3 regions of the Psychrobacter sp. NPDC078631 genome follow, and region 1 is predicted to be linked to each of the others. Evidence: predicted binding sites of a transcription regulator. Region 1 holds the regulator's gene; each other region holds the start of a gene.
What was found. Region 1 encodes PhoB, which activates phosphate uptake and scavenging genes when phosphate is short. Its sites were predicted from a motif close to TGTCATNAANCTGTCATAA; they were not measured.
Positions count from the first base shown of each region.

Region 1 (8,041 bases):
GTGATGGCTGATGGTTTCCCTGATCGCATGAAGCCTGATTATAAAGGTGCGATTCAGCATCTATATGACAATGAGCGTCTAGGTCAAAAAAACGGTATCGGTTTCTATAAATACGAAATGGACAAGCGCGGTAAGCCAAAGAAAGTTGCTGATGAAGCCACTTACGAGTTGCTAAAAGCCACGACTGACAGCGAAAAGCAAACGTTTGACGATCAAGCAATCATTGATCGCACTATGATTGCTTTCTGCAACGAAACGGTTCGCTGCTTAGAAGACAACATCGTAAGCACACCAAGCGAGGCCGACATGGCGATGATTATGGGCGTAGGTTTCCCTCCATTCCGTGGTGGCCCTTGCCGTTATGTCGACCAAATGGGTCTAGATAACTACTTGGCACTATGTGAAAAATACGCACATCTTGGCAAAGCTTATGAAGCGCCACAAAAGATTCGCGACATGGCAGCCGCAGGCGAGACTTTTTACGCAACAGCGTAATAGTCAGTCATTACTAGGATGAAGTGCAGTACGTTTGCTATTTTGCATGAAAGCAATTGAGACATGAATCGTCTCCAATAGCGAACGTACGATTATAGTTGGTTCAGTTTAATGCTAGTACGAGTAAATCAAGCGCAAATGTACCTATTGTACTTTGAGCGGGGTTAACAAGGTAATAGTCGTAAATTGGGCTGACTACACTGACAATAAAAATTGAAAAGGAATATGGTATGACAACTTTAAGTCCAAAAGATGTGGTCATCGTAGATGGCGTACGCTCGGCAATGGGCAAAACCAAAAACGGTATGTTCCGTCATGTACGTGCTGACAGCATGTCAGCGGAACTAGTACGTGCGCTAGTAGAACGTAATGACTTTGATACCAATGATATCGAAGACATTATCTGGGGTTGCGTAAACCAGACGCTAGAGCAAGGCTTGAACATCGGTCGTAACATTGGTTTGCTAGCTGGTATCCCAAAGACTGCTGGTGGCCAAACAGTTAACCGTCTATGTGGTTCTTCTATGCAGGCACTACATACTGCTGCTGCACAAATCATGACCAACCAAGGTGATGTATTCATCATCGGTGGTGTCGAGCACATGGGTCACGTCGGCATGATGCACGGTGTTGATTTGAACCCTGCTGCTTCTAAGCACTATGCAAAAGCGTCAAACATGATGGGCTTGACTGCTGAAATGCTAGGTCGTATGAACAACATCACGCGCGAAGAGCAAGATGCGTTTGGTCTTGAATCACATCGCCGTGCATGGGCTGCAACTACTGAAGGTCGTTTCGACAATGAAATCATCGGTATCGAAGGTCATGATGCTGCTGGTCGTCTGCAACTATGTACGGTTGATGAAGTGATTCGTCCAGATGCAACGATGGAGCAAATGCAAAAGCTACGTCCAGCGTTTGATCCAAAAGGTGGTACAGTAACAGCAGCAACGTCATCTGCATTATCTGACGGTGCGTCAGCAATGCTAGTGATGAGCGCACAAAAAGCCAAAGATCTAGGTCTAAAGCCACGTGCCCGTATCCGTAGTATGGCTGTGGCTGGTTGTGATGCCGCTATCATGGGTTATGGTCCTGTACCTGCTACCCAAAAAGCATTGAAGCGTGCTGGCATGAGCATCGATGACATGCAAACCATCGAGCTAAACGAAGCATTTGCTGCTCAAGGTCTATCAGTATTGAAAGGCCTGAACCTATCTGACAAGCAAGACATCGTTAACATCAACGGTGGTGCCATTGCTCTAGGTCATCCACTAGGATGTTCGGGCGCTCGTATCACAGTGACATTGCTAAACGCAATGGAGCAGTCAGATACTGAAATCGGTCTAGCGACAATGTGTATTGGTCTTGGCCAAGGTATCGCTACTATTATTGAGCGTGTTTAATCTTATTTATATAAACAAGATTATTTGAACACTTAATAAGTAGCTACTCGCTAACGAAAAACCTCTAGTCATCATGGCTGGAGGTTTTTTTATGGTCAAATTAATAGTTAGCCAGTTAGTAAATCACAGAGTCGAAAGCACAGTATTACGGCGATTAAAAATTATCTCCATTGACGCATTCATGAAACTATGACTAAATAAGAGGAAGATGAACCATGGCACTGTTTATGATAATTCTAAAATAGTTTTTAGTTGCAACTGTCAGCCGTACAAGGAGTGTACTATGTCTACTATGATTAATGATCGCACCTATCGAATCGCTCGTGAGAATACCCAAGCAATGATTGTCGATGTGCAAGAGCGCTTAACGCCGCATATCTATGACCACGAAAATATCGTCAAAAAAACCGTTACCTTGATTAAAGGGCTGCAAGCGCTCAATATTCCAATCATGCTTAATGAACAATATAAAAAAGGATTGGGCGATACCTTACCAGAGCTGCGCGATGTACTCGAAGGAGACAATGCCAAGAGCTTTGAAAAGGTCACCTTTAGTGCCTGCGATAATAATGATTCATGGCACCATTTGGCGCAGCAAAACCGTAGTACCGTGTTGCTTTTCGGTGCTGAAGCTCATGTCTGTATTATGCAAACGGCACTGGATTTATTGGATAATGGTATGCAGCCTGTCATTATTGGGGATGCGGTGGGTTCTCGTTTTCCTTATGACAAAAAGCAAGCAATTCGCCGTATTCGCCGTGCAGGTGGGGTGATCAGTACTGTAGAATCAATCTTATTTGAGCTGTGCCGTAGCAGCGAAGATCCTGCGTTTAAAACCATTATTAATTTGATTAAGTAGGTGGTTAATATTTAGGTGCTTAAAGAATTGGATAAATGTCAATTTAACCATTTATCTTCTAATTTATAATAGATAGCGCTTGGTAAAATAAGCGCTATTTTTTTGATAACGATAATAGTCTTTTAACCATTGCTAGATAGCAAACTAACTATAATACCTTGAGCAATGAAACATAAAATCGCTAGAACTTATAAGCATTAAAACCAATTACTAGAGAAAGCCAGAGAAAATCAATGTCGCAAGCCAGCTCTATATCACTCACTAATTCCGAATCTACTTCACATATCGACATCGACGATGTCACTCATTTCTTATTGGAGTTAGATGCGCTCAAACGCGTGAATCGCCGCAGCTATGTGACACAGACTACTCGCAAAGAAAACTCTGCCGAACACTCTTGGCATTTAGCGATGGCCTGTTGGTCGATTGCTGAATTATTTGCGCTAGACGTCAATCATGAAAAATTGCTGAAGATGGCACTGGTTCATGATTTGGGTGAGATTGATGCAGGCGATACTTTTTTATATGCCGATACGCGTACTGATGCACACGTCGAAGAGCGTGCAGGCATTGCCAGATTACAACGTGAGCGAGGCAATGGCATTAGTGATTTGGGTGAGGTTTGGGAAGCGCAGGAAACAGGAAGTAGCAAAGAGAGTCAGCTGCTCAGAGTCGTTGATCGCTTATTGCCGTTTTTACTCAACCTAAATACCAATGGTAAAACGTGGATTGAGCTTGGTGTTACGCGCTCACAGGTGGCAGGTGCGCATGTATTTATCAAAGACAGCTTTCCTCCTATCCATGATTGGCTCTCACGTAATATCGCATACGCAACTCAGCAAGGTTGGTTAATTGACGCATAAATCTGCGTAAGTAGCAGGCATAAAAAAAGCCCAATTAAGCATTATGATTTACGCTTAACTGGGCTGATATTTTCAGTACTCTTATACAGGCGTGTTATTGAGCGTTTGCCATTCCTAGCAATTGACCCATTTGCACAACGCTGTTAGCTTGCATACTATCTAGCCAGTCAGCCTTTGCTGCTTTTGGTAATACCACGATAGCCGTTGAGCCTAGATAGAAGCGTCCGAGCTCTTCGCCTGCTGCAAACTGCATGTCATGATCGGACTCGAATATGTCGTCAGTACGAGCAATTTTGCCAGTGGCGACAGTTTCAATACCAGCGACGATCATAGCGCCAACCATCACAACAGCTGCTTTGCCGTACTTGGTATCAAACATACAGACCAGACGTTCATTACGCGCAAACAAGTCTGGCACGTTAGCCGCCGTAGTATTGTTGACCGAAAATAGGGTGCCAGGTACATAGCGAGTCTTGGTCAATGTGCCAGTAAAAGGCATATGCACACGGTGATAATTACTAGGCGCCAAGTAGATAGTCGCAAAACTACCATCAGCGAAATAACTGCCATCTTCACTATCAGCAAGTAGTTGGCCAACATCATAGTGACGACCTTTGGCTTGTAATAGTTTATGGTCTTCTATTTGTCCTAGCTGAGAGATAATACCGTCCGCAGGACTCACGATACCATTTGCAGTGGCGTCGATGGTACGAGCGTCTTCTTTTAACTCACGAGTGAAAAAGTCGTTAAAACTCTCATAAGCGTTAAGGCTTTGGCGTTCGTACTCGTCTAAGCTGATATTATAAGCTTTGGCAAAGCTACGGATAAAGGTGCGTTTGACATAAGGATGACGACTGGCGGCCAAACGTCCAGCGACTTTACTGAGCTTTTGCTGCGGCACAAGCTGTTGTAAGGTGGTAAATACATTCATAATAAGGCTACCAAAATAAGGTGTAATGTAATAAGGGCGTGTTGGAGATTCGACCATGGCACTGACAGTGGCTAAAATTGCGCCATACTACGTTGTAAATCTAGATAAGGCATGAGCATTATCGTCGTTTTACGCCTTGTCTGGAACAGTTTTAGCGATCCGCAGTACCTATTTGTGAATATCAAACACGCCCTAATAATAGTTAAGTTAATGACGGTATTTTATCATGGACAGCATATTATTGTATGGCCATAATCTGTTAAGGAATTAGTAAATGAAAGCACTCATACAACGGGTGAAGCAGGCTAGTGTGGTCGTCGATCAGCAATGTATTGGCGAGATTGGGCATGGGGTATTGGCATATATTGGCTTAGGGCACGAAGACGATTTTGCCGCTGCCCAGCGTATGATTGACAAAATACTGACCTATCGCATTTTTGAAAATGACGATGATCCTGCCAAATTTGGTAAACTGGATAAAAATGTCCAACAGGTTGCTGGTGGATTGCTTTTAGTTTCACAATTCACCTTAATGGCAAAAACAGACAAAGGTCGCCGACCAGACTTTGGTGGTGCGATGGCACCTGCTGCGGCGCAAGCATTATTTGAACAGTTGGTCGGTTATGCCAAAACTAAGCATCCAAATATGGCAACTGGTCAGTTTGGTGCTGATATGCAAGTGTCGAGCGTCAATGATGGGCCGCTCAATTTTTTACTAGAAATCTGATTTTAGAGTGTCATCAAGCTGTCATAATTAATCCGTTTAATAGGTAGAGACTGGTGAGTATATATTGCCTTTTTACATGCTAGATTTTGTCCTCTAACACCGAGAATGTCCTATGTATAATGAACAAATTTTGATTGTTGAAGATGAGCCTGCGATTCGTGAAATGGTTGTCATGACGCTAGAGATGGCTGGGTTTGATAGCTTGCAAGCGGCAGATGTGTCAGAGGCGCATCAGCAAGTGGTCGATCATAGACCGTCACTGATACTGTTAGACTGGATGTTGCCGGGTGACAAGAGCGGTGTGGATTTTTGTCGTATGCTCAAAAACGATGAGCTGCTCTCTGAAATACCAGTCATTATGCTAACAGCAAAAAGTGAAGAAGACAGTAAGGTGCATGGTCTTGATGCAGGTGCAGATGATTATATGACCAAGCCTTTTTCGACTCGTGAACTGATTTCTAGAATCAAAGCCGTACTACGCCGCAGTAGCGCGATGAGCAGCGACAAACCTATCGAAATTGGACAGTTAAGTTTAGATACCAAGAGTCAGCGCGTGACAGCTGCAGGTAAAATCGTTGATGTTGGGCCCACAGAGTACCGTCTATTGGCATTTTTTATGAGCCATCCTGAGCGCGCCTATACACGAACGCAGCTGCTTGATCAGGTATGGGGCGGCAATGTATATATCGAAGACCGAACCATCGATGTGCATATCAAACGTCTACGTAAATTACTGCGACCTTATGACTGTGATACATTGATACAGACGGTACGTGGAACAGGCTACCGATTTTCTAGCCTGATTGAGCCAAGTTAATCTTGTACAAATAATGCCGCAGCAATATTGAGGCAGCGGATAGTGGTAAGGATAAGAAATGGACAAGATAGCGCCAGCACAAAGTGAGCAATCAGCTCTACTAGAGCAAATATCTACTCAAAGTACAGCGGAGCAACTCAAAAAAATCGGCAGTGCACTACGAGCCCTGCGTGATGCAGTGATTTTGCTCAATAATACTGACGGTTTAGAGTGGTGGAATCAGGCAGCACAAGACTTATTGCTGCTACAGCCAGAGGACAAAGGTCAAAATATTTTTGACTTTATTACTGTACCTGAGTTCCGCCAGTACTATGAAGGTACAACGATACCCAACGATGGCGTCCATATAGAATCATGGCGAGATCCTAGTCGCTACTTGAAGTGCGAACTGACCCCTTTCGGTGATGAAAAATTGCTGTTTGTATATGACGTGACCCGCCTGCGGCACTTAGAGCAAATGCGTCAGGATTTTGTGGCGAATGTCTCGCATGAGCTTAGAACACCATTGACGGTAATGATGGGCTATCTAGAGAATTTCTCTGATCAGCCAGATATGCCGCCGCAATGGCGTCGCGGTTTTGAGCTGATGACGCAGCAAACTGCCCGTATGAACAGAATCGTGAACGACTTGCTGCTATTGTCTAAGATTGAAATCGAAGAGTCACATGAGCTGCATTACATAGATATGACTAAGCTACTAACCAATATCTACGACGATGCACAGGCCTACAACCAAGCATACAAACACATCATTCATTTGCATATAGATACGTATGATGGGCTATACGGGTCAGAGATGTACTTGAATAGTGCGCTATCTAATTTGGTAATCAATGCGATCAAATATACGCCAAAGGGTGGCAATATCACTATCAGTTGGACAAGGACGTCTGATGGCTGCCGTTTCGCTGTCGAAGATGATGGGATCGGTATTGCGTCAGAGCATATCGCCCGTTTGACAGAACGTTTCTATCGTATCGACAAAGGTCGTAGCCGTGCGACAGGTGGTACGGGATTGGGACTAGCGATTGTAAAGCACGTATTACACCAGCACGAAGCACAATTGCAAATCGATTCAGTAGAAGGGGAAGGGTCGACATTTAGTGTGGTATTCCCCTCAAACTACGTCAGATCCGTCACAGCCAATTAATATGATTGAGGGTCTGTATTAACGACAGTTTTTCGGCTTCCGTTTTTTAACTAATATCAGCTCAGTGCTATTTCAAATTAGGATAACGACATACTTTTCTATATTCGTTAATCCTTTTGCAAAAGCGGATAAGGGTTGACCGCACTGCCATCAATATAGATACCATAATGTACATGTGTCGGTGTCCCTTTTGCATTACCGCTATCACCCACATAACCTATCACGTCGCCCTGATTGACCCAGTCATTGGGAGAGATGTCAGCATAGTCCTCTAGATGAGCGTAGTAATGTCCTGCGCCACCAGGCCCTACCACTACGACTACGCGCCCACCCAATGTGTTTTCACCAACCTTGCTTACCACGCCTTGTGTGGTCGACTGCACGGGAGTATTACGCGGCGCAAAGATATCGATGCCTTCATGGGAGCGGCCTTGACTACGTGCCGCGCCCCAAGTGTCTGTCAGGTTTCGTTCTGGTAGTGGACTGGGCAAGCTGTTTTCTGTTGGTAGCTCTTGTTGCAATAGACTCAATTGCTGCCATTTGGCAACCACAAATGACTGCGTTTGTTGGCTAATACTAGGTAGTAGCTTATCGAAGACAAATAATAGTGCTAGCAATACGGTAGCCTTAATCAATAGGCTTAGTAAACGACTGAAAAAAGAAGGTCTGAGAGGCTGGTTGTTTCCATCTGCTAGCATTGATGTCTCATATATATTTGATGTCATTTGAGATTTTATTATAAAAGCTTCGTCTGATAACGTATGTATCGCATTGTTATCTATCGTTTTTACCCCCA
Region 1 is NZ_JBNNGG010000006.1:50,877-58,917, forward strand. It holds gene fadB (fatty acid oxidation complex subunit alpha FadB) at 1-495, shown strand, start outside; gene fadA (acetyl-CoA C-acyltransferase FadA) at 726-1,898, shown strand; gene ACQKCP_RS12505 (isochorismatase family protein) at 2,182-2,757, shown strand; gene ACQKCP_RS12510 (HD domain-containing protein) at 2,991-3,620, shown strand; gene asd (archaetidylserine decarboxylase) at 3,715-4,551, opposite strand; gene dtd (D-aminoacyl-tRNA deacylase) at 4,826-5,278, shown strand; gene phoB (phosphate regulon transcriptional regulator PhoB) at 5,391-6,095, shown strand; gene phoR (phosphate regulon sensor histidine kinase PhoR) at 6,154-7,245, shown strand; gene ACQKCP_RS12535 (M23 family metallopeptidase) at 7,353-7,943, opposite strand.

Region 2 (8,041 bases), on a different contig from region 1:
CGACTTGCAACTGACCCTGACTAATGTCAGCAGCACCTGTCACAACTAGTTGACCATAGTCATCAAGACTATTTAAGCTAATACCTAGTATTTCACCATCACGCATGGTGTAATCGCCGTCTAGACTAAGTGTACCTTGTTTAATGTTAGTAGCACCTGTCCACTGTTTGGCAGTAGTCGCCATCGCTAGCATGCCAGTACCTTTCTTGGTAAAGTCACCTGCACCAGTGATAACAGCACCACTGCCTGCTAGCATAGTATTTTCGAATAAGCGCGCATTAAATCCAGCGGTATCAATTGTACCGCCACCTGCGCCTAAATTAATGAGGTTGTCACCCGTGAAGTTTCTGAATAATTCTGGCTGAAACTCTGTCAGTTCCAATGTGCCATTGTCAAAGTTGACTTCCGATTTTACAGAGTTCTCAAATCTTTCGATATTTTGAGTATTTACGACGCCATTGTTAACAACATTTAATGTACCGCTGCCGAAAGCACCTACGACAGTTACGGGCGCGATCAAAGTAGCATTATCTACTGTCAATTCACCTACTGCATTTGCGCCTTCAGTATCAGAGCCACCGAGCTGCAACTGACGAGTCACTTCTAGTTTGCCTTGATCGGTAACATCAACTTGACCTTTACCTCTAGCAGCAGCCCCTACGAAAAGATCCATTGTAGATACTTTGGTATCTTTTCCACCTATCTCTAAAAATGCAGTTTCAAGCTCTGTTTCAGGAGTAGGATTGCCATACCGAGAATCAGAAACACCAATATATAAGGCTTCTTCATTATTCCACTGTGCACCACTTACCAAGGATACTTTTGTATCTACGTCAGCAGATGAAGCAATATATGTGTTAGTAGTGTTCAAAACAGCTGCGTCATTAATATTAATACTGATATCATTAATATCATTAATATCATTAATACCATTATAATAAGCACTACTAACGTACAAATTACTTGCACTCAATGAGGTTCCATTACCGCTTATATTCACGATACTATTGCTAGAGATATTAGAGTCTATATTTCTAAATGCGAGTACATCTAAACTATTCATCTCAACCTTGCCGCCGTTTTCTACGGTAAGTGTGCTGGTTGAACCTTGAGAGACAATATATGACTGATCTTGGATATTAAGTGATGAGCCTAAACCGTTGACATAAACACTAGACTTACCACCTGTTGCTAGTTGAGATCCCTGACTGTCATCAATATATGAGTATATTTGTAGATAGTTTGATTCGACCTTGCCACCGTTTTCTACGGTAAGTGTGATTGCTTGTGCATTTCGAGCGTTAATTGCTAGAGAGTCTCGAGCCTGTAGTAATGACTCTGAACCATTTACATTAATTCTAATATCACCAGATACTTGTTGGTTAACTGGGCTGTAGAAGCCATTTGTATATATATCGTTAGCTTCTAAACGTCCTCCAGCTTCAATATTTACTAATGCATTGTTACTGATCTGGAGCTGGTCAGTCTGTACTACTCCGTTGTCTGTAATCAGAAGACGTGAAGGTATCTCTTGATCACCATTCATCTGCATATAATAATTGGTATTCACATCATCATCATTATTCTTCAGAATGGTGCTATCATTTTTCACGATATCGTCAACGATAGTATAGCCATTACCTACCATGTTTACTGCACCATTGTCATAGGTGATGGCATGAGTCACACTGGCTATACTCAGTCCGAGCACGCTAAACAGAGCAGTTGATAATGCGCGTAAGGCAAAATTGTTGTTTGAGGTAGAGGTTGATGATTTACCAGAAGATTTGCCACAAGTTTTGGCAAGTTCAGATACGCACTGATAGACACCTAAAGAATGATTAAAGACAACACGATAAATATGATTCATGCTTTTACCCTGAATGTTAACTAACGGAAATGTTAGTGTTTCTTACGGATATATTACTCGATATATAATAATTGTCTATTTTTATTTGTCTGGATATATATTATTTGTAGGTTTGTACTAGCTTTTTTATACTCTGTTTTTATCCGAAATAGATAATATCTCTCTCGCCCAAATAGTACCTACAAGGATTTATCTATATTTGAGTTCATTCTGAATAATGGTATAAAAGCATTGTCACTGAATGTCAGATTACAAAAAAGCCCTACTAGATAAGTGTGCAAATACTTAAATAGTAGGGCTTTTCTTATTTCAAAAGTATCGGTTATTAATCCTACACCTCTTTATACAACTGACGTCCTTCGTTGTTATATTTCTTAGTCATCTCCGCCATGCCTTGGCGAATTTCCTCAGCAGTGGCTTCACCAACTTGTCCGACGAGCTCTGTATCTACCTCTTTGATTAGGTGGCCAGCATCGGTTAGGTCGCCTGTTTGCGGCGTCACTTTTTTATTAGCAGCATCTTTATCCAGTCCCGCTGCATATTCACGCACGTTTTGAGTGATTTTCATTGAACAAAACTTAGGGCCACACATGGAGCAAAAGTGTGCCGATTTGTGTGCGTCTTTTGGCAACGTCTCATCATGATATTCGCGTGCAGTATCTGGATCGAGCGCTAGATTAAACTGATCATCCCAGCGGAATTCGAAACGAGCTTTAGATAGTGCGTTATCACGTGCCTGTGCTCCTGGATGACCCTTAGCAAGGTCAGCAGCGTGTGCAGCAATTTTATAAGTAATAATACCGTCTTTGACGTCTTTTTTGTTTGGCAGACCCAAGTGTTCTTTTGGCGTGACATAGCACAGCATCGCTGTACCAAACCAACCAATCATCGCAGCTCCGATAGCGCTAGTGATATGGTCATAGCCTGGAGCGATGTCTGTCGTTAATGGCCCTAAAGTATAGAAAGGCGCGTCAGCACATAGCTCAAGCTGCAAGTCCATGTTTTCTTTAATGCGGTTCATTGCCACATGTCCAGGGCCTTCGATCATTACCTGTACATCGTGCTCCCATGCGACTTTGGTTAATTCACCAAGTGTACGTAGCTCACCGAACTGTGCTTCATCATTGGCATCTTGCAAGCAACCAGGACGTAGGCCATCACCTAGACTAAATGCCACATCGTACTGTTTCATAATCTCGCAGATGTCTTCGAAATGCGTATATAAAAAGCTTTCTTTGTGATGGGCTAGACACCACTGCGCCATGATAGAGCCGCCGCGTGAGACGATACCTGTCAAACGTTTTGCGGTGAGCGGTACATAGCGGAGCAGAACGCCGGCGTGAATAGTAAAGTAGTCCACGCCTTGCTCTGCTTGTTCAATCAACGTATCACGGAATATTTCCCACGTCAGATCTTCAGCGACACCATCGACTTTTTCTAATGCTTGATAAATCGGTACCGTACCAATCGGCACAGGAGAGTTACGGATTAGCCATTCACGGGTTTCATGAATATGATTACCCGTTGATAAATCCATAATGGTATCCGCACCCCAACGTGTTGCCCACGTCATTTTGGATACTTCTTCATCGATAGACGAACCAAGCGCTGAGTTACCAATATTGGCATTGATTTTCACCAAGAAATTGCGCCCAATGATCATCGGCTCAGATTCAGGGTGGTTGATGTTGTTTGGGATAATTGCGCGTCCAGCCGCCACTTCATCACGAACAAATTCAGGGGTAATGATTTGAGGCGTATTGGCACCGAAGCTTTCGCCATCATGTTGACGCATATCGGTCAGTTCATGCTGCTTTTGCGTTTCGCGTATGGCGATATATTCCATCTCAGGGGTGATGATGCCTTGGCGCGCGTAGTACATTTGCGTGACGTTCTGTCCTGCTTTGGCGCGACGCGGTTTATCGATATGAGCAAATCTGAGGTTAGCAGTGCTGATATCACGAGCACGTGCTTGTCCGTATGAGCTAGATAGGCCGCTTAATTGCTCGGTATCACCACGTTCAGCGATCCAGTTCTCACGCAGTTTTGGCAATCCACGTGTGAGGTCGATATCGACATTAGGGTCGGTATATACACCTGAAGTGTCATACACATAAAACGGTGGATTATGCTCACCGTCTTTATCTCCAGTGCCACCAACAGGCGTATCAGCCAAGCTGATTTCACGCATCGGTACTTGGATGTCAGGTCTTGAGCCTTCGATATAGACTTTTCTTGAGGCAGGTAAAATACGGTGTAGGTCGCGCGCATCTTCTTCGAAACGGGCATCACTTGCGGCACGGTGGGCAGGGGTTTTTAGCGCATCTGCTTTTTTATCTGCTTTGACGTTGGTCGTGTCAGCAGCATTTGAAGCAAGCGTTGAGTTGTCGGCTGGGTTATGCGTTTGGGCTTTCGGTGCAATTGAGGTAGTGTCTGCAGTAGTCATATGCTGTCCTAGCGTGTTGGTTTTTGAATAAAATCAACACCGCCAGTATCTGCGGGGGTAGGCATCCGTCATTTATACAAATTTATATCATGAACCCACAACTTCGACCAAAAAGTATTGTCGTGCATGGTGGTCATCAAATATTGGGCGCAGCTTTATATCCTCTCTTCTTATCTGGTTATGCATCACGCATATTAAGACAGTAGTGACGATAAAAATGTATTTCTACGCGCCCTTTGCCATAAATAACAAAGTGCTTAAGACTTCCCTGCGTCGGTACTAACCGCATCAGGTTCGGCGGGTGATCTCTCAGCGAATGTATTAAGGCGACTACTTTAATAAAGCAAGTTTAATAAAGTGAGCCAAAAATACACCGCACCCCGAGTCTGTCAGTGTTGTAAATCAGCCTTCATACTAACAAAATTCTGTACCAACGGCTAATGGTATTTGGATACAAATACTCTGTATCATACATACAGTTCCATATTTTCATGAATAATTTTTTTGAGTATTGATAGATGAGGATGCTTAGTATTATTAGGTTGTAGACAAATTATTCAAATATTATGTAAAGCGAATGAAGGATTCTAGAAGTTGTCATTAAACTGTCATAAAGATTTGGCAAGATAACACGCATATCACAAGCAATGCTTTTTTATACCGTTGTTAAACTTCAGGAGTCCTACATGCGTTATTCGTTATTAGCAGTGGCCGTCAGTTGTACATTAATGCTTACGGCGTGTAATAAGTCAACAGATACGGCGGAGCCAACTGCTGATACTAGCAGTAGCGCTGTGACAACAGCTGAAACAACCTCTCAGACAGCATCTTCTGCTACGTCAGATTTTAAATCTGCTGAAAATATCGCTATGAATATTACAGGTGCAGGTGCGTCGTTCCCGCAGCCTATCTATGCGAAATGGTCATATGACTATAATGCTGCGACCGGTGGCCAAGTCAACTATCAGTCGATTGGCTCATCTGGTGGTATCAAACAAATTCAGTCAAAAACAGTAGACTTTGGTGCTTCTGATGCACCGATGACGCCTGAAGAGTTAGACGAAGCAGGTTTGATTCAGTTCCCAACGGTCATCGGTGGTGTTGTACCAATCGTCAACATTGATGGCGTTGAGCCTGGTGCACTGAAGCTAGACGGCACAACGTTGGCTGATATCTATTTGGGTAAAATCAGTAACTGGAATGACCCTGCAATTAAGGCGATGAACCCAGATTTGACCTTGCCAGATGCCCCAATCACAACAGTATTCCGCTCAGATGGTTCAGGTACGACTTTCAACTTTACTGACTATCTTGCCAAGGTTTCACCAGACTGGAAAGACACCGTTGGTGTTGATAAAACCGTCAAATGGCCGACCTCTGCTACTGGTGCAGGCGGTAAAGGTAACGAAGGCGTATCAAGCTATGTAAACCGCATGAAAAACTCTATCGGCTATGTTGAGTATGCTTACGCTAAGCAAAATAAGATGTCACATACTGCACTGAAAAACGCAGCTGGTAACATCGTACAGCCATCTGCTGAGACGTTTGCTGCGGCAGGTGATATCGATTGGTCACAACAAGAAGGCTTTTATAAAGTCATCACTAACTCTGAAACCGACCAAGCATGGCCTATCGCTGCTGCGACCTTTATCTTGGTACATAAGCAACCAGAAAATCCTCAGCAAGTCGCTGGCGTGTTGAACTTCTTTGACTGGGCTTATACCCAAGGTGATGACAGCGCCATGGAACTAGACTACGTACCATTCTCTGACACGGCAGTGGCCTTGTTCAAAGAGAAGTGGAACGAAGTAAAAGGTAGCGATGGACAGCCTGTCTACAAGCCAGCTCAGTAATTTGTTTCTGCTAAATACTATTTAGCATCCTACAAGTTATCCTCTCGAATAACTATTCTCCGGTAGTTGTTTGAGAGGTTTTAACACAGCAAATTTGATGAATACATCTCGATAGATATGTTTACTCATCCCATTTAAGTTTGTTGTGTTAAAACCTAAGATACATCTTTTTAATATTTCGATTCATCCCATTCAATGCTGAGACACTTATGACAGACTTAAGGTCCCAACTGGCTAAACAAAAACGTTACGACGCTTTATTTGTGAACTCTACTAAAGCGTTTGCCATACTCGTCCTCCTATCTTTAGGGGGCATTTTGGTGTCTCTAATCGTTGGAGCGTGGCCGAGTATTCAAGAGTTTGGTTTGGGATTTTATACCAGCAATAACTGGGATACAGTCGCCAATGAATACGGGGCATTAGCGCCTATTTACGGTACCTTAGTCACCTCATTTATCGCTATTATTATCGCGGTTCCAGTCAGTTTCGGTATTGCGATATTTTTAACCGAGATGTGCCCTAAGTTCCTCAAAAAACCACTTGGTATCGCCATTGAGTTGTTGGCTGGTATCCCATCTATCATTTATGGTATGTGGGGATTGTTCGTATTTGCGCCATTTTTTGGTGATCACATTCAGCCATGGTTTATTGAGCACGTCGGCCCTTTGCCTATTGTCGGTAAACTGTTTGCAGGTGCGCCTATGGGACTGGGTATGTTTACCGCATCCCTAGTACTTGCCATTATGATCATACCGTTCATCGCTGCCACCATGCGTGATGTTTTCTCTGTCGTACCAGACTTACTGAAAGAGTCAGCATATGGCATGGGTGCGACGACTTGGGAAGTCATGTTCAAGATTATCTTGCCTTATACCAAAGCTGGTGTCGTTGGTGGTGTAATTTTGGGTCTTGGTCGAGCATTGGGTGAGACGATGGCAGTTACTTTCTTGATTGGTAATGCGTTTAATATCAGTCCAAGCCTATTCACGTCTGGTGTGACGATTACCTCGGCCTTGGCCAATGAGTTTGCTGAAGCGTCTAGTGAGCTACATCTTGCGTCTCTACTACATCTAGGCTTAATCTTATTTGTCATCACCTTCATTGTGCTGTCTTTAGCAAAACTGATGCTCATGCGCATGGATCACAAAGCAGGTAACCGATAAGTCTGTTACCGATTTATTGAACCTTGATAGATATTGATAAAAGATATGGGAAATAAATATTATGCCTGCTAACAATACGATCAATGCACCACTACCTACTAAGCCAAACGGCGCTACCCGTTACAATCAAAGCCTTTATAACAAGCGTCGTTTGACCAACAAGTTAGGTCTAGGCTTTGCCATGTCAGCGATGGTTTTTGGCCTGTTTTGGTTGTCATGGATTTTGGTGACTTTGTTTGTTGAAGGCTTCCAAGGCATGGTACAGCTGCCAATCTTTACCGCTGATACGCCGCCACCAATGAGTGCAGGCGGTTTGCGCAATGCTATTGTTGGTTCGGTCATGTTGGCGTTTTCAGGATTGTTCATTGGTGCACCTATTGGTCTTATGACAGGTATTTACTTATCGGAGTTTTCTAAAGGCAGTATGCTAGGCAAGATCACTCGCTTTTTAAATGATATTCTATTGTCAGCGCCATCGATTGTCATCGGTCTATTTATCTATGCACTGATGGTAAAAGGTCAAAGTTTCTCTGGTTGGGCAGGCGCGTTGGCATTGGCATTGATTGTCATTCCAGTGGTCGTACGTACGACAGAAAACATGCTGAACCTGGTACCGAATAGTCTACGCGAAGCAGCCTATGCGCTAGGGACTCCTAAATGGAAATTGGTCACTCAGGTCACGGTAAAAGCTGCGCGCGCGGGACTGACC
Region 2 is NZ_JBNNGG010000002.1:457,065-465,105, reverse strand. It holds gene ACQKCP_RS08015 (autotransporter domain-containing protein) at 1-1,870, opposite strand, end outside; gene thiC (phosphomethylpyrimidine synthase ThiC) at 2,202-4,316, opposite strand; TPP riboswitch at 4,565-4,709, opposite strand; gene pstS (phosphate ABC transporter substrate-binding protein PstS) at 5,003-6,169, shown strand; gene pstC (phosphate ABC transporter permease subunit PstC) at 6,379-7,332, shown strand; gene pstA (phosphate ABC transporter permease PstA) at 7,394-8,041, shown strand, end outside.
Region 2: a site for PhoB is predicted at 4,912-4,930, ahead of pstS (phosphate ABC transporter substrate-binding protein PstS). Genes of this name have one in related genera too.

Region 3 (8,041 bases), on a different contig from region 1:
TAGCCGATGTACAAGATAGCCTAAAGTCGCGTGAGCGTGCCAGCTTAGATGATATTTTGACCATTCCATTAGCAAAAAATACCAATTGGGCAGAGGAAGAGAAGCAGCAAGAGCTTGAAAACAATGCTCAAGGTATCTTAGGGTATGTGGTACGCTGGGTAAACCAAGGCGTTGGCTGTTCCAAAGTACCTGATATCAATGATGTCGGCTTAATGGAAGATCGCGCTACCTTACGCATCTCTAGCCAGCATATTGCCAACTGGTTACATCATGACGTGGTGAGCGAGCAGCAAGTGATGGATACGATGAAACGTATGGCCAAGGTCGTCGATGAGCAAAATGCAGGCGACGATGACTATCAATCAATGGCAGATAACTTCGATAGCTCTTATGCGTTCAAAGCCGCCTGTGATTTAGTTTTTAAAGGACGCGCACAGCCTAGTGGTTATACTGAGCCATTGTTGCATCAAGCACGTTTGGATCTTAAAGCAAACGCTTAGAACAATAGGCTAAATATGACATGTATTAGAGCATACTTGGTGAGCAAGTATGCCATTCAGTCTTGCTCGTTTGTAACTAATAAATGTGTCAAAAATAAGTCATAAACTGTTTTATGAGCGCTATTTGTAACCAATAAATAGCGCTCTTTTTTGGCATATTACTTAGTATCTATAACGTGCGTTTAAGACTATTAGTAACGGTATTAACCAATATTATTCGTATCTAACTGAGTAAATAGAAGTTTTTTTACAATCGTTCAAATATAAGAAATTATTTGTTATTCGATAACGCGTGTATCGAAAAAGCAAAAAAATATGTTGCAAATTATGTCAAAGTTGTTATGCTTGTATTCGAAGTATGAGTTTGGTAACGGATGTTACGCACGGAGCAATAAAGACCAAACGTTACATGGCAGTTGCGTTGTTTAATCCCAGTCATGTGTGTCATGGTTTTTTACCTTACTGTAATAGAAATTCGCCACACTTGTTTCTGACTAATCTCGGTAGCCAGTTACACATTATATCTTTGAGGATTTGTGACGATACCATTATGGGCGCCAGCTAATAATAGCTTGCTCATTACTACAATTGTAAAGTGGAGATACCCCATGAAAAAACTACTTTTAGCTACAGCAATCGCAGCCCTATCTGTATCTGCAGCCAATGCAGCACCTACCGTTTATGGTAAAGCTTTCGTTACTGCTGACTATGTAAATGCTGAGCGTGACGGTACTGATGATCAGTTCGACGTAGATAGCGATTCAGTACAAATCAACTCAAACATTTCACGCCTTGGTTTCAAAGGTTCTGAAGCGATGACTGCTAACACTGATGTTATCTATCAGTTAGAGTATGGCATTGCTATCGACGGTAATGATGACAACATTGGTTTCAAAAGCCGTGATACTTACCTTGGTCTAAACAACAAAGACTTCGGTCAGTTCCGTTTTGGTCGTAACTACTCAGTAACTGACTACATCAACAACGTGACTGTTACTGAAGGCTACTGGGATAACCTAGGTGTTAGTAATCTTGATATGGATGGCGACGTACTTGACGCTGTAACTATGGCTGATGGCGGCCGTGTTAATGATTCTATCGTATGGATTGCACCTAAATACAACGGTTTGCCTTTAGAGCTTGCTCTACAGTATGGTGCTGACGAATCATTTGTTTCTGACAGTGATGACCGTGACAGTGGCTACGGTGCTTCTTTGATGTTTGACCAAGGTACTGGCTTCACTGCTGGTGTTGCTTACGAAAAAGACATGAGCCAAGATGGTGACCTTCTACGTGGTAGCGCTACTGTTGATCTAGGTAAATACATGGCTGCACCAGTTATGCTAGGTGCTATGTATCAAGTAGCTGATTTCGATGGCGGTAATAAAGACGAAAAAGGTCTAATCGTAAGCGCTGAAATGGGTCTAAACAACTTTGCTCGTCCAGCATCTGTATATGTACAGTATAACGGTACCGAAAACTTAGCTGGTGTTAACAACCGTGATTCAGATCAAGTGGTTGTAGGTGGCAAATATAACTTTAAAGACAACATGATTGCTCATGCCTATATCGGTAACAACTCTGCTGAAGACGGTGATAGCAATACTGATCTTGACGTATTCGCATTGGGTGGCGGTCTAGAATACTTATTCTAGTATCACACTTAAGCAGATTACATAAAAAGACTCATCCTTCGGGGTGAGTTTTTTTGTGCGATAAAGAATGATAACGGCGATGTAAACTTTGGTTTTTTCATCTTACTGTAATATTTTCTTGGTAAAGTTATGTCTAAGCAGTTCTTATGGCTCGCTATATATATGGTTTCGAAGGTATAGGACCTTGCCATTATATATCTAACGATCTTAGACCATTTATCACTCAAATCGTAAAGTGGAGATATCCTTTGAAAAAATTACTTTTAGCTTCAGCAATTGCAACGCTATCAGTTTCTACTGTTCAAGCAGCCCCAACTGTCTATGGTAAGGCATTTGTGACTGCTAACTATGTGAATGCTGAGCTTGATCGCCAGTCGATGGATTTGCCAAACGATGCTATCAATGTCAACGAAGACAACAGCTCGGTACAAGTTAGCTCACACTCTTCACGTTTAGGATTCAAAGGATCTGAGGCAATCACTGCTAATACAGACGTCATCTATCAGTTAGAGTACGGTATCAAAATCGATGACAGTGGCAGTGACAATATTGGTTTCAAAAGCCGCGACACTTATCTGGGTCTAAAGAATAAAAACTTTGGCCAATTCCGATTCGGTCGTAACTACTCAGTTTCTGATTATGTTAACAACGTGACTGTAAATGAAGGGTATTGGGATAACATTGGTTCGAGCTCTTTAGGTAGTAGCAATACACTAACTGAAGCACTTACCTTGACTGATGGTGAGCGTATCAATAACTCAATCGTGTGGATTGCGCCTAAATATAACGATTTACCAGTAGAGCTTGCGCTACAGTACGGCGCTGACGAATCTTTTGTTTCTGATAGTAGTGATCGCGATAGTGGCTTCGGTGCTTCGTTAATGTTTGACCCAGGCACTGGTTTTACCGCAGGCGTTGGGTATGATAAAGATATGAGTGTCACAGGTGAGATTCTACGCGGTAGTGCTAGTGTCGACCTAGGTAAATACGTGGCTTATCCAGTGAAGTTAGGCGCTCTATATCAACAAGTAGATTTTGATGACTCAAACAATGAAGAGAAAGGCTTGGTCGTCAGTGCTGAAATGGGTCTAACCAACTTCTCACGTCCAGCTTCTGTTTATCTACAGTATGATAAGACTGAGAACTTAGCAGGTCTAGGCGGCAATGATTCAGACCAAATCGTATTGGGCGGTAAGTATAAATTCAAAGACAATATGATTGCACATGCTTATATCGGTAAAAACTCTGCAGATTTAGAAAATGGTCTCCTAGTAGTCAGAGACTATGACGACAATACTTCTGAAGAAGTTGTTGCACGCGGTGATGCGGATGTATTCGCTATCGGTGGCGGTTTAGAATACAAATTCTAAATCAGATACGCTTATAAGTTATTTATAAAAACTCATCCTTCGGGGTGAGTTTTTTGTTGTGTAGCGTTTTAACAATAGAAAAATGTTTGCTACCAGAACGAAAACATAAGAGTTTTAGACAGTTTGCATTTTTGCCCTATATTTTATGGCGTATTTTTAGTAAAATCCTTCTTTACCAATTACCGACAGAGTACTATGACCAAGTTTATATTCGTGACCGGTGGGGTAGTGTCCTCACTAGGAAAAGGTATCACCGCAGCTTCTCTTGCAGCGGTCTTAGAAGCACGTGGCGTGACTGTCACGATGACCAAAATGGATCCGTATATTAACGTCGATCCAGGTACAATGAGCCCGTTTCAGCATGGTGAAGTATTCGTCACTGAAGATGGCGCAGAGACCGATCTAGATTTGGGTTATTACGAGCGCTTCTTGCGTCACTCAAAAATGAGTAAGAGTAATAACTTCACAAGTGGCCGTATTTATCAGAATGTGTTGAATAAAGAACGCCGTGGTGAATATCTAGGCGGTACTGTACAGGTTATTCCGCATATTACTGATGAAATTAAAAACAAAATCCTTGCCAGTGGCGAAGGGTATGATATCGCTATTATCGAAATTGGCGGTACTGTTGGTGATATTGAATCACTTCCGTTTATGGAAGCTGTACGTCAGATGCAAGTAGAGCTTGGCCGTAATAGAGCCATGCTAATGCATCTTACTTTAGTACCGTATATTGCTAGTGCTGGTGAGACCAAAACCAAGCCAACGCAGCATTCAGTGAAAGAATTACGCTCTATTGGCCTACAGCCTGATATCCTAATCTGCCGCTCTGACCATCATATTTCACAAGACAACCGTCGCAAGATTGCGCTATTTACCAACGTTGAAGAGCGTGCGGTCATCATGTGTGAAGATGCACAGAGTATCTATCAGATACCACGCACATTACACGAGCAAGATCTTGATGATTTAATCTGTGAGCGTTTCGGTCTTGATGTGCCTGAAGCTGATTTGAGCGATTGGGACAAAGTGGTTGAAGCTCAGTTGAATCCAGAAGGAACAGTTACTGTTGCGATGGTCGGCAAATACGTCGAGCTTCCAGATGCTTATAAGTCTATTAACGAAGCATTGCTACATGCAGGTATCACTCATAAAGTAGATGTGAAGATTGACTACATCGATGCTGAACGTCTAGAAGATGACGATACTTTGCTTGCGCAGCTAAACGATGCTGATGCTATCTTAGTACCAGGTGGTTTCGGTGAGCGCGGTACGATGGGTAAAATAAAAGCCATCACTTATGCTCGTGAAAACAACGTTCCGTATTTAGGCATTTGTCTTGGTATGCAGTTGGCTGTGATTGAGTATGCACGTAATGTACTTAATATTAATGCGAACTCTTCTGAGTTTGATCGTAAGACAGCTGAGCCTATCATTGGTCTTATCACTGAATGGTTAGATGAGCGCGGCGAGCTACAGATTCGTAGTGATGATTCAGACCTTGGTGGCACGATGCGTCTAGGCGCACAGCAAGCAGAGCTGGTTTCTGGTAGTAAGCTAAGTCAAATTTACGGTGCCAGCAATATCACTGAGCGTCATCGCCATCGCTATGAGATGAACAATCGTTATATCGAGCCGTTAGAGCAAGCAGGTATGACCATATCTGGTTATTCTGCCAAGCAGCATTTGGTAGAGTCGGTAGAGATCTCTGAGCATCCATGGTTTGTCGCTGTGCAGTTCCATCCTGAGTTCACTAGCTCACCACGTGGTGGTCATCCACTGTTTAATAGCTTTGTAAAAGCCGCTAAGAACCATAGCGAAGCAAAATAGCTCTCAAAATGTAATGTATATTGAAAGCGTTTATTATAAAAAAGACTGATCTTCGGATTGGTCTTTTTTTTGCTTAATCCAAACTGCGAGTAGTTATTAGCGAAAATCATTTTTACTAACGACGTCTAATTACGCTTGCATACTTTTTTTAATCAGCCTATCGGTTACAATATGGGATAGACATATTTATAACAAAATAAGAGGTAATGGCTTCATGGAAAACTTATTGACCGCACAATCACATATCACGCTTAACACTCCTAACAACGATACGATTAACATTGGTAACGACCAGCCTTTTGTATTGTTTGGTGGTATGAATGTTTTAGAGTCTAAAGAATTGGCATTTGAGATTGCTGAGCAGTATGTTGATATTTGCCAGCGATTGGGTATCGGCTATGTTTTTAAAGCGAGCTTTGATAAGGCCAATCGTTCAAGTCTGCATTCGTATCGTGGTCCTGGTTTAGAGCAGGGTATCGATTGGCTCGGACAAATCAAAGAAAAATTCCAAGTACCGATTATCACTGATGTGCATGAACCACATCAAGCAGCACCAGTCGCTGAAGTGGCTGATATTATTCAGTTACCTGCATTTTTGTCACGTCAGACGGATCTAGTGCATGCGATGGCAAAAACAGATGCCATTATTAATATCAAAAAGGCGCAGTTTTTGGCCCCTCACGAGATGCGTCATATCGTCAATAAGTGCCTAGAAGGTGGTAATGATAAATTGATACTTTGTGAGCGTGGTAGTGCCTTCGGCTATAATAATTTAGTCGTGGATATGCTTGGTTTTGATACCATGAAGCAGATGGATATCCCTGTATTCTTTGACGTGACGCATAGCTTACAGCAGCCAGGTGCACGTAGTGATAGCGCTGGTGGACGTCGTGAGCAGATTACAACGCTTGCCCGTGCAGGTATGGCTACAGGGTTGGCAGGGTTGTTTTTAGAAGCGCATCCAAACCCAGAGACCGCAAAGTGTGATGGTCCATGTGCGCTGCGTATGAGCCAACTAGAGCCGTTCTTACGTCAGCTTAAGCAAATTGATGATTTGGTCAAAGGTTTTGAAGTATTGGATACTCATTGATACGGTACGTGATAAGAGGGCTATACAATGGCAATTCAGATGGCGCAAGTAAGCATCGAAAATATCGATGATGTAGAAGGCTTAGATAGCGTAATGACCGCGCTTAAGAACATCTCAGGCGTGACGGCTATTAATTTGGATCCTAAGCATAATGTCGCAACGGTAAGCTATGATGATACAGATACTAGTATCCATGCCTTAACAGCAGCGATTAGTATGGTGGATTATGTGACTCAGCCATTTCCGATTGATTCACCGCAGAACCCACACCATAACGATTTATAATTACAAATAGCTATTGTTATAAACTTGTCGATGAGCTCTTTTACGTTTTTATTGATAAGTTGCTGCCTCGTTAGTAGCATCTCGTTAATAAAGCAACAACCAAACGGTCTTGTTGTCGAGGATAATAGGGCTTATGCTTATTTAATACAGCTTTGATAGTTGCTCTTACTTTGATAACTCAAAAAATATCAAAGTAAGCATCAATAAAATCACTATTAGAGCTGCCTGTTACTAATAAAAATAAGGAGCCCAATATGGCAGATCAAACACGTATTATTAAAATTGATGGTATGACTTGTGGCGGATGCGTAGCAAGCGTACATACAGCAACAGCCGATATTGATGGATTAGAGACTATTACCGTTGACCTCGCTGACAACTTAGCGACGGTAAACTTTGATGATAGCAAAACCAGTGCAGAGGCTATTGCTTCAGCTATTGATGATGCCGGATTTGAGGCGACAGTTGCTAACTCATAAATCTCATCACTTATTTACAGAACCAGCTAACATGTTATTGCAAGCATGATAGCTGGTTTTTTAATGATTAACGATTATGAGTCTGCAGTCTCGATACTTTGATACATTGCTACTTTGTCTAAAGTACTCATATTGAATACGATATTACCCAATTGCTTTATTTGAATTTTTTGCCCACCCACTGATATTTTATCGTGGTTCCTACAAATTTATAGGTACCATGACGAGTTTTATTTATGAACGATACCACCCGTACTACCAAAGATAAGTCTTATGATGTCGAAACTGATGTTGAGTCCAACACGCCACTGACACCGCAACGTGCGCATTTGCAATTAGCGATTGACGGCATGACTTGTCAGGCCTGCGCCTCAAGAATCGAGAAGGTGCTTAACAAGAAGCCTTCAGTGTACGAGGTAAGTGTGAGTTTTGCTGGCGAGACTGCCAATGTTGATTATGATCCGACCCAAACGACGCCCGAACAGGTGACGGAGTGGGTGAATAAAACAGGCTTTGTCGCTAATGTGCAGGCAGCCGATAGCTTATTTGCTCAGACTGACGAAGACACCGCCACTCAATACCCATGGCGTTTGATCGGGTTATGGGTTTGTTTGGTGCCATTTTTGGTAGGTATGGCAGGAATGTTGACAGGTTTTGATATGGCGTGGATGCCGCCAGTCTGGGTGCAATTTATTTTAGCGACTGTAGTACAGTTTGGTTTAGCGCTACCGTTTTATAAGAGCGCATGGGCATCTATAAAAGGTGGCCTTGCCAATATGGATGTACTGGTGGTCATTGGTACAGTGACGATATGGGCATATTCGACTTATCT
Region 3 is NZ_JBNNGG010000003.1:147,640-155,680, reverse strand. It holds gene ACQKCP_RS09415 (malate synthase G) at 1-500, shown strand, start outside; gene ACQKCP_RS09410 (porin) at 1,109-2,155, shown strand; gene ACQKCP_RS09405 (porin) at 2,404-3,525, shown strand; gene ACQKCP_RS09400 (CTP synthase) at 3,721-5,355, shown strand; gene kdsA (3-deoxy-8-phosphooctulonate synthase) at 5,570-6,445, shown strand; gene ACQKCP_RS09390 (heavy-metal-associated domain-containing protein) at 6,473-6,730, shown strand; gene ACQKCP_RS09385 (heavy-metal-associated domain-containing protein) at 6,985-7,209, shown strand; gene ACQKCP_RS09380 (heavy metal translocating P-type ATPase) at 7,446-8,041, shown strand, end outside.
Region 3: a site for PhoB is predicted at 2,251-2,269, ahead of ACQKCP_RS09405 (porin). Genes of this name have one in related genera too.